Regions from separate parts of the Streptomyces sp. NPDC057682 genome, predicted to be linked through region 1. Evidence: riboswitches for the same ligand, from Rfam matches in the RefSeq annotation. Region 1 holds a riboswitch; the other holds the start of a gene.
The links. Region 1 has a riboswitch for S-adenosylmethionine ahead of thrC (threonine synthase). Riboswitches for the same ligand answer to the same signal wherever they lie in the genome.
Positions count from the first base shown of each region.

Region 2: another riboswitch for S-adenosylmethionine. It lies ahead of ACFVDM_RS11025 (putative leader peptide); the one in region 1 lies ahead of thrC (threonine synthase).

Region 1 is NZ_JBHVIN010000029.1:42,779-47,908, reverse strand. It holds gene otsB (trehalose-phosphatase) at 1-116, shown strand, start outside; gene ACFVDM_RS36870 (trehalose-6-phosphate synthase) at 126-1,517, opposite strand; gene ACFVDM_RS36865 (glucosyl-3-phosphoglycerate synthase) at 1,562-2,524, opposite strand; SAM riboswitch class I at 2,689-2,815, shown strand; gene thrC (threonine synthase) at 2,833-4,125, shown strand; gene ACFVDM_RS36855 (MoaD/ThiS family protein) at 4,165-4,443, shown strand; gene ACFVDM_RS36850 (cold-shock protein) at 4,880-5,086, shown strand.
Region 2 is NZ_JBHVIN010000005.1:269,870-274,999, forward strand. It holds gene ACFVDM_RS11005 (ABC transporter ATP-binding protein) at 1-998, opposite strand, end outside; gene ACFVDM_RS11010 (benzoate/H(+) symporter BenE family transporter) at 1,055-2,290, opposite strand; gene ACFVDM_RS11015 (helix-turn-helix domain-containing protein) at 2,436-2,996, shown strand; gene ACFVDM_RS11020 (glutathione S-transferase C-terminal domain-containing protein) at 3,005-3,784, opposite strand; gene ACFVDM_RS11025 (putative leader peptide) at 4,006-4,071, opposite strand; SAM riboswitch class IV at 4,111-4,254, opposite strand; gene ACFVDM_RS11030 (N-acetylmuramoyl-L-alanine amidase) at 4,370-4,960, opposite strand.

The sequences.
Region 1 (5,130 bases):
GCAGCACCGAGGTCACCGAACTGGCCGAGCGCGCCGACCTGTCGCTCCCCGGCCCGGAGGCGGTCGTCGGCTTCCTGCGGGCGCTCGCGGACCGGATCCGGGAACGGAAGGGCTGACCGCCGCCCCTACTCCCGCCGCAGCGCCTCCAGTTGGTCCAGGAACCAGCGCTGCGGCGGCAGCGCCGTTCCCGCCTCGGCGAGCCTGCGGCTGCGGTCCGCCCGTTCGTCACCGGCCATGGTCAGGGCCTCGTGCAGGGCGACGGCCGTGGCGGAGACGTCGTAGGGGTTGACCACGAGCGCGTCCTCGCCCAGCTCCTCGTACGCCCCCGCCTCCCGGGACAGGACCAGCGCGCAGCCCTCGTCGGAGACGACCGGGACCTCCTTGGCGACCAGGTTCATGCCGTCCCGGATCGGGTTGACGAGGGCGACGTCGGCCAGCCGGTACGCGGCGAGGGAGCGGGCGAAGTCGTCCTCGACGTGCAGGACGACCGGGGTCCAGTCCGCCGTGCCGTACGCCTCGTTGACGCCGTCGGCGACGCGGCGCACCTCCTCGGTGTACTCCCGGTAGACGGCCAGGTCCTGGCGGGAGGGGTAGGCGAACGCGATGTGGACGACGCGGCCGCGCCATTCGGGCCGGGCGTCGAGCAGGGCGCGGTAGGCGTGCAGTCCGCGGACGATGTTCTTCGACAGCTCCGTACGGTCCACGCGGACGATCGTCTTCCGGCCGGGGCCCACCTGCTCGCGCAGGGCCGCCATCCGCTCGTCCACGTCCGGTTCGTGCGACCGGCGGCGCAGGAAGTCGCCGTCGGCGCCCAGCCCGTGCACCCCGACGCGGGTGCGTCCGGTGCCGCCGAGGAGGTCCGTGCAGCAGGCGAGGAACGCGTCGGCCCAGCGGCGGGTCAGGAACGCCGCCCGGTCCGCCCCGAGGATGCCGCGCAGCAGCTGCTCGGCGATGTCGTCGGGCAGCAGCCGGAAGTAGTCGACGGGCGCCCACGGGGTGTGCGAGAAGTGCCCGATCCGCAGATCGGGGCGGAGCGCCCGGAGCATGCCGGGGACCAGGGCCAGGTGGTAGTCCTGCACGAGGACCGCCGCGCCCGGCCCGGCCTCCTCGGCGAGCGCGTCGGCGAAGGCCCGGTTGTAGGCCTCGTAGGACGCCCACTGCCGCCGGAACTCCGCGTCGAAGACGGGCTCGACGGGCGTCTGGTAGAGCAGGTGGTGGATGAACCAGAGGACCGAGTTGGCGATGCCGTTGTACGCGTCGGCGTGCACGTCCGCGTCGATGTCGAGCATCCGGACGCCCGGCTCGGCCGCCCCTCTGCGGACCGCCTCGCGGTCGCCGTCGCCCAGGGCGGCGCAGACCCAGACCTTGTCGTCGACGGCGCTCAGCCCGGAGACGAGACCGCCGCCGCCGCGCTTGGCGTCGAGCGAGCCGTCGTCACGGAGCGTGTACGAGACCGGGCCGCGGTTGGACGCGACGAGGACCTGGGCAGCGGGCTGCGGGGCGTGCTCGGAGACCATGTTGCGGAATCTAGCCCGATCACGAACCGCCCAAACGTGCGAAGTCAGGCCGCGCGGCCTGAAACGTACTCCTCGATCTCGCGCATCGGCGGCCGTTCCTCGGTGTCCACCGGATAGGTGTGCGGGACGAAGCCGTGCTCGCCGCGTTCGAACTGGGTCAGATGGGGGCGGACCAGATGGCCCCGGGAGAGCCGCAGCTGCGCGGTCCGGTAGATCGCGGCGGCCATCCGGCCGAGCGCCTGGCCGTCCTGGTGGCGGTGGCGGCGGACCCCGACGTCCACCTGCGCGAGGGCGTCCAGGCCCACGGTGTGCAGGGCGTCGACCAGCAGGCCCAGCTCCACCCCGTAACCGACCGGGAACGGCAGCCGCTCCAGCAGGGAGCGCCGCACCGCGTACTCGCCGCCCAGCGGCTGGACGAAACCGGCCAGCTGCGGCCAGTGCAGGTTGAGCAGCGGGCGCGCCACCATCTCCGTGACCCGGCCGCCCTGGCCCGCGGTGTCCCCGAACGGGCGGTCGTACATCGCCTTGACGAACTGCACCGACGGATCGGTCAGCAGCGGTCCGACGATGCCCGAGACGAAGTCCGCGGAGAACTCCCTCAGGTCCGCGTCCACGAAGCAGACGATGTCCCCGCCGGTCACCAGGAGTGACCGCCACAGCACCTCGCCCTTGCCGGGGACGGCCGGCAGACGCGGCAGGATCGCGTCCCGGTGGATCACCCGGGCGCCCGCCCGGCGGGCCACCTCGGCGGTGGCGTCCGTCGAACCGGAGTCGATCACCACCAGCTCGTCGACCAGCCGGACCTTCTCCATCAGCTCGCGCCGGACCGTCGCGACGATGTCACCGACGGTCTCCGCCTCGTTCAGCGCGGGCAGCACCACGCTGACGCTCCCGCCGTGCGGGTCCCCGGCCCCCAGACCGGCCCTGGCGGCCAGCAGACGGTCCAGCGGACGGTCGGCGGCCGACCAGGAACGCCTGGCCAGCCAGCGTTCGACCTCTTCCAGCACGGTCGGCACTCCCTGTATGTGATCCATCTCGCGGACCGGACGACTATCTCAACCCTCCGGTGCTTCGGTTACAGTCTTGAACAACGCAGATGGCCATCGCATGCCGGGGTCCGTCCGCCGATAAACGCCCGGATCCATGGTGCGCCCATGATCCGGTGCCACAGCGCTCATCCAGAGGGACAGAGGGAACGGCCCGTTGAAGTCCCGGCAACCCTCCTGCCGACCGCGAGGTTCGGTGGGGAAGGTGCCAATTCCGTCTCGTGGCGAAACGCGCCATGAGGAAGATGAGGAGAAAGGGCCTCGCCATCATGGCTGTTGAGACTGTCGCAGTTCACACCGATTCCTCCCCGGACCTGGGTCCCGCCGCCGCGCTTTCCTGCCGCGAATGCGGCGAGCGATTCGCCCTCGGCCCGATCTTCGCCTGCGCGTCCTGTTTCGGGCCGCTCGAAGTGGCGTACGACCTCCCGAGCGGCTCTCCCGAGGAGCTGAAGAAGCGCATCGAGGCCGGTCCGGACAACATCTGGCGTTACGCGCCGCTGCTGCCGGTGCCCGCCGACGTCGCCGAGAAGCCCAACCTCAACCCCGGCTTCACCAAGCTGGTCAAGGCCGACAACCTCGCCCGCGAGCTGGGCGTCACCGGCGGCCTGTACGTCAAGGACGACTCCGGCAACCCGACGCACTCCTTCAAGGACCGCGTCGTCGCGATCGCCGTCGAGGCCGCCCGCGCCTTCGGCTTCACCACCCTGTCCTGCTCCTCCACCGGCAACCTGGCCGGCGCCGTCGGCGCCGCCGCCGCCCGCGCCGGCCTGCGTTCCTGCGTCTTCATCCCGCACGACCTGGAGCAGGGCAAGGTCGTCATGGCCGCGGTGTACGGCGGCGAGCTGGTCGGCATCGAGGGCAACTACGACGACGTCAACCGCTTCTGCTCCGAGCTCATCGGCGACCCGCTGGGCGAGGGCTGGGGCTTCGTCAACGTCAACCTGCGCCCGTACTACGGCGAGGGCTCCAAGACCCTGGCGTACGAGATCTGCGAGCAGCTCGGCTGGCGGCTGCCCGACCAGATCGTCATCCCGATCGCGTCCGGCTCCCAGCTGACCAAGATCGACAAGGGGCTGCGCGAGCTGATCAAGCTCGGGCTGGTCGAGGACAAGCCGTACAAGATCTTCGGTGCCCAGGCCGAGGGCTGCTCCCCGGTCTCCGCCGCCTTCAAGGCCGGCCACGACGTGGTCCGCCCGCAGAAGCCGAACACGATCGCCAAGTCCCTCGCGATCGGCAACCCGGCCGACGGCCCGTACGTCCTGGACATCGCCCGCCGCACCGGCGGCGCGGTGGAGGACGTGAACGACGAGCAGATCGTCGACGCGATCAAGCTGCTGGCCCGCACCGAGGGCATCTTCGCCGAGACCGCGGGCGGCGTGACCGTCGGCGTGACGAAGAAGCTCATCGAGGACGGCCTGCTCGACCCGGCGCTCACCACCGTCGTCCTGAACACCGGGGACGGCCTCAAGACCCTGGACGCGGTGGCCGAGACCTCTCAGGCGACGGCCACGATCCGGCCGAACCTCGACGCGTTCCGCGCGGCCGGACTCGCCGGTAACTGAGTAGCTTTCGATCACCCGAGACTTCAGGAAGGGCACACCATGAGCGTCAAGGTCCGCATCCCCACCATCCTCCGTACCTACACCGGCGGCCAGGCCGAGGTCCCCGCGGAGGGTGCCGTCCTCTCCGAGGTGATCGAGTCCCTGGAGAAGAACCACCCGGGCATCGCCGCCCGCGTCCTGGACGACCAGGGCAAGCTCCGCCGCTTCGTCAACGTGTACGTCAACGACGACGACGTCCGCTTCGAGGGCGGCCTGGACACGGCCACCCCGGACGGCGCCGGCATCTCGATCATCCCCGCCGTCGCCGGCGGCTGCTGATCCCCGGGCCGCTCCGGGCGGCCCGACTCCACCGCGTCACCGGTATTGCCCCCTCCGCGAGAGAAGCGGAGGGGGCAATTCTGCATGGTTGAGCGCGGTAGAGTGTGGGAAGTCCCCTCCGCTGCCCGTGCCGCCCGCATACGAGAATGCGCCCGGCCACGACAAGATGCAGCCAAAGTGTTCGAGCAGCTTGCGCCATAAGTGGCCTTTGCCTGGCCCGACTTGCCCTGGAATCTCATGAATTCCCCATATTCGGGCGATCGGGGCTGCTCAGAATTCTCGTCTGATTGACCTGTTGCAGAGGGCAGTTGGGCAGATACATTCAGCCGCGGTCGACGCGTTCCGGCGCACGCACCCTCTCCTGACGGAGGGTGGGTTCTGACCCGGGTCCGCGAAGTGCGGTCCTGTGAAAGGGCCAGTAATAGGGGAGTTAGGCATGGCTCAGGGCACCGTCAAGTGGTTCAACGCGGAGAAGGGGTACGGCTTCATCGCGGTCGACGGTGGTGCGGATGTTTTCGTCCACTACAGCGCGATCCAGATGGACGGGTACCGCACCCTCGAAGAGGGTCAGCGAGTTGAGTTCGAGATCTCGCAGGGCCAGAAGGGGCCGCAGGCGGACATGGTCAAGCTCGCCGTCGGCTGAGCCCGGCCGGACACGACGCAGTCGGTCAACGACGCCACTCAGGC
Region 2 (5,130 bases), on a different contig from region 1:
ACCGACTCCAGGCCCTTGGTGAGGATCGGGGCGAGCCCCAGCAGTGTCGTCACGGAGCCGGTGAGCACGGTGAAGAAGGCGCTGAGCATGACGACGTCACCGGGGGTGACCGGCATCCAGCCGTGGTAGGCGACCAGCGCGGACCCGGTCAGGCACAGCACCCCCAGGGTGTTGAGGATGACCCAGGCCAGGGAGCCGAATCGCCCGTTGACCATGTCGAGGCGCAGCCCCGCCACGAAGACCTGGCGCAGCGAGCCGTCCACCCGGCCGAGCGCGGTGCGCTCCAGCCCGTGTGCCCGGGTGATCGGGATCAGCGTGGTCATCTCACCGACGCGCGAGGAGAGTTGCTCGACCTCGCGGCGGAACGACTCGTTGTGGCTGCGCAGCCGGGCGCGCAGTTTCATCACCAGGAATCCGGCCGCGGGGACGACGACGAGGAAGACCGGCAGGAAGGCGGGGACGCGGATGCCGATGACGACGAGGCCGCCGATCAGTGTGACGACGGCGCCGAGCCCCATGTCGGCGCTCTGCTGCATCATCTGCTCCACCGACTCCACGTCGCGGACCACCTTGGCCTGCAGGACGCTGGAGCTGACCCGGGCGTGGTAGCCGATGGAGAGCTGCTGCATCCGCCGGCAGAGCGCCGAGCGCAGGGTGGTGCCCATGCGCCGGATGCTGCCGCCGAGGCAGCGTACGTACCACTGGTGCAGCGGGTAGTTGATGACCAGGATGAAGAGCAGTACGCCGGTGGACTTCCACAGTCCGGACTCCGGACCGTGCTGCACCACGACGTCCAGGACGGTCGCGGTGATCAGAGGAAGCAGCCAGATCGGGCTGTGCTTGACGACGAAGAGGGCGACTGCGAGGGCGAGCCGCCCCCGGTCGGGCCGCAGGAGATGGCCGAGGGTGCGGACCGGGTTCTCGCCGCGGTAGCGGTGGTCGAGGTGGTCGAAGGGTGCCAGGGGGTCGGACGAGAGGGTGGAAACCGCTTTCTGCATGGGGTCATCCCATCGCGGTGCCGCCGTGCGGTGCAACTCCGTTCCACGGTTGCCCGCTAGCGGGCAGGGGCCTTGTCCGGGACCGGGTCCGGGGTCGTCGTCCGTCCCGCGCGGCGGGGGTGTCCGGCCGTGGCGACGGCCGTGGTGACCAGACCGGCCAGCAGGCCCCAGAACGCAGAGCCGATGCCGAGCAGGGTCACTCCGGAGGCGGTGGCGAGGAAGGTCACCACGGCCGCCTCGCGGGAGGCGGGATCGGACAGCGCCGAGACGAGCGAGGCCTCGATGGTGGCGAGGAGGCCGATTCCCGCGATGGCCAGGACGAGTTCGTGCGGCATGGCGGCCAGGAGGGAGGCGACGGTCGCCCCGAGCAGTCCCACGCAGAGGTAGAACACGCCGGCCCAGACGGCCGCCAGGAAGCGGCGTTCGCGGTCGGGGTGGGCCTCCTCGCCGGTGCAGATGGCGGCGGTGATCGCGGCGAGGTTGAGGCCGAAGGCCCCGAAGGGCGCCAGCACCGCGTTGGCCGCGCCGGTCCAGGTCATCAGCGGGGACACCGGGACGTCGTAGCCCGAGCCCCGGAGCACGGCGACGCCGGGCAGGTTCTGGGAGGCCATCGTGACCACGAAGAGCGGGGCGCCGACGCTGACGAGGACCTTCCAGTCGAACTCCGGGGCGGTGAACACCGGGGTGGCGAGGGCGAGCCGGACCGTGCCGAGCTTCCAGCCGCCGGTGAACACGGTGGCCGCCACCCCCGCGGCGAGCGCCACCAGCACCGCGTACCGGGGCAGCAGCCGGCGGGCCAGCAGATAGGCGACGAACATGGGGAACGCGACCGCGAAGCTGCCGTGCATCGTGCTGAACAGCCCGGTGCCGAACCGGAACAGCACTCCGGCCAGCAGGGCGGCCGCCAGCGGCACGGGGATCCGGCTCATCAGCCGGCTGAACCACCCCGTCACGCCGCTGACGAGGATCAGCAGTCCGGAGAAGACGAACGCGCCGATGGCCTGCGGCATCGACACCCCGCTCAGGCCGGTCGTCAGCAACGCGGCCCCGGGCGTCGACCAGGCGGTCACGACGGGTGCGCGGAAGCGCAGCGACAGGCCGATGCTGGTGCAGGCGAGCCCGATGCCGAGGGCGAGCATCCACGAGGAGAGTGCGCGCTCGTCGGCACCGGCCGCCTTCGCGGCGGTGAAGACCAGGGCGGCGGAGCTGGTGACCCCGACCATGACGGCGATCAGTCCGGCGGTCACGGCCGAGGGCGGCGCGGCCGAGCGGATACGGGCGAGCGCGAGCATGAGTGAGCCGCTTTCCTGGTGGGGAGGGGGCCGGGCCCGGCAGGGGCGCCGACAGGCGTTCCGTATACGGAACGTTCTGTTTGTGGAACACTAGAGAGGCGGGCCGACGCCCGTCAACCGGGAACTGCGGAGCGGATGCGGGCCGATGGGGCTGAACGAGGACGTGGGGCGCAGGCTCCGGGCGCTGCGGCGCGAGCGGGAGCTGTCCCTGTCGGAGCTGGCCCGCCGGTCCGGCGTGGGGAAGGGGACGCTCTCCGAGCTGGAGAGCGGCACCCGCAACCCCACCCTGGAGACGCTGTACGCGCTGACCACCGCGCTCGGCCTGCCCCTCAGCGCCGCCCTGGGCGACCCGCCCGCGACGGCCGGCCCCGGCCCCGTCCGCACCGGCGTGTCCGGCAGCGCGGTCACCGCCGTCCTGCTGGAGCGCTACGAGGACGAGGACGGATCGGCCGTCACCGATGTCTTCCGCGTCAGTATCCGCGCGGGCGGCGTCCAGGAGTCCCGGGCCCATGTCCCCGGCACGCGGGAGAGCCTGATGGTCCTGAGCGGCACCGCCGTCGTCGGCCCGCCGGACGCCACCCGCACCGTCGGTCCCGGTGCGAGCGTCCGGTGGCGGGCCGACGTGCCCCATGTCTACGGCGCGCCCGACGGCGCGGTGGAGGGCGTCCTCTTCGTCCGCTATCCCTCGGCGGCCGAGAGCGGCTGACGGACCGTTCAGGCGGCGGCGAGCAGGGCCCCGTACGCCCGCCGGAACGCCGGATGCCCGCCGAGCCGGCGGACGTACGCCTGGAGCCGGGGGTACGCCCCCGGCGCACCGGAGGCGCCCGGCTGGACGAGGGCCGTCCAGAGGTCGACGTCGGCGGCCGTGAGTGCGTCGCCCAGCGCGTACGGCCGCAGCGGGAGCCGGCGCTCCAGCGCGCCGAGCACGGCCGCCCGTCCGCCGGCCTCGGCGAGACCGAGCTCCAGGAGCTCGCGGAGCGCCTCGATGTCGGGGGCCAGGGCGGAAGGGGTGAGTGTGCCGGGGCGGTCGGCCCCCTGGCCGGACACCAGCTCCGCGAGATCACGCAGGATGTCCGGGGTGTGGTTGCTGACGATGCGTCCGCTCCACCGGTCGCGCAGCGCGGGGACGGTCAGCGGGCCGTCGTAGTGGTGCACCGTCGCCTCGTACGCGGCGCGCAGCGAGGCGAAGCCGTCCGGGGAGGCGGCCGGGTGCGTCAGCAGGGTGGTGGTGACGTTCTGATCCGGGCCGAGCAGGTCCAGGGTGATCGAGACGCGCAGTGAGCGCGGACAGCCGGCGGACAGGAAGAGTTCGTAGCGGTGAGGGGCGGGATAGAAGCCGCCCGCGAGACCGACGCCGATCCGGCTGTGGAAGCGCGGTGAGGGAATCCCCGACGGGGGGCGCAGACCCAGCGCGCGGGCGGGGGAGATGGTGGGCGCGGGGGTACGCGGGGGCGTTCCGGTCGTACCGAGGCCGCGCGGGACTGTTTCGGGCATGACTCTCCTGTGGGATCCCTGGAGGAACGACGGAGCCGCCGCCGCGTTCTGGGCGGCGGGACGAGGAAAGGGCGACCGCGCCCGCGCGGGGGTGTGCGGGGGCGCTGGGGACCGGCCGGAGGCCGTCCGTTCGGGGAGCGGACCGGCGGGTGCGGGGCGGTGGGCGGCGGTCCGGCCGGCCGGGACGGCGGCGGGCCGGGCGGACCCGGGGGCGCGGGCGCCTACGAGGCGCTGGCGACGCGCAGCAGGTCGATGTGCAGACGCCTCGTCAATCCGTTCCTGGGCACTTCCCACCGGTCCTGCCGTCGGGGCGCCCGCGGGAGGCGGGGCCGCGCTTGTCCTGTCGCGCCGACAGGACCCGGTCGTCACCCGGAGCACCCCATCGCGGCCGAAGGGTTGCGCGTCAGCGGGCCGGGGCCGATGACCGCGCGGACGGGGAGCCCGTGCGCGCGGCGCTGACAGTCGTGACCGTCCCCGTCAGTCTCGGCCCGCCCGGTGGCGCCGTCAAGGACACCGTCGCCGCTGTCTCGACAGGTGGTCGGTTCCCGTGCGGCGAGGGGGTGTTGAGGAATGCGCGCGACCGGCTCAGCCCGCGCTCAGCAGGTTGACCAGCCGGATGTAGCGCACCCAGTCCCAGTGGCTTCCCGGGTCCGTGTGGTCGGAGCCCGGCACCTCGGAGTGGGCCAGGATGTGCGCACGGTCCTTGGGGATGCCGTAGCGGTCGCAGATCGAGGCGGTCAGCAGGGCCGACTTCTCGTACAGGGCGTTGGTGAAGTACGAGGGCTGGTCCACGTACCCCTCGTGCTCGATGCCGATGCTGCGGGTGTTGTAGTCCCAGTTTCCCGCGTGCCAGGCGATGTTCTTCTCCCGGACGCACTGGTCGATGTAGCCGTCCGAGGAGCGCACCACGTAGTGCGCGGACACCTGTTTCGCCGGGTTCTGGAAGATGGCCACGGCGTCGGAGAACGTCTCCTGGGTGACATGGATGATCACGTACTGGACGGGATACGCCGAAGGGCGGGAGGAGACCGTGTAGTTGGAGGTCGACGCCGGGGCCCAGTGCGCCGTCGGATAGTCCGTGTCGCCGGCCTCGGCCGCGCTGGCCCGGACGGACGAGGGAAGCAGCGCCGCGGCGACGGTGGCCGCGGTGCCCTGGATGATCCTTCTGCGGTCCATGTGTGTACTCCTGGAGGTGGGGGGACGGAGGAACACGGCTCGCACACACGTCCGTTGAACGGACCCCTGCGTCCGATGTCCGGCCGGGCGGTGTGCGCGCCCACCGTACGGGCGTGGCGCGGGCGGCGGAAGACGGCGCGGCGCGAAAACGGGGCGCGCGGACGCGAGCG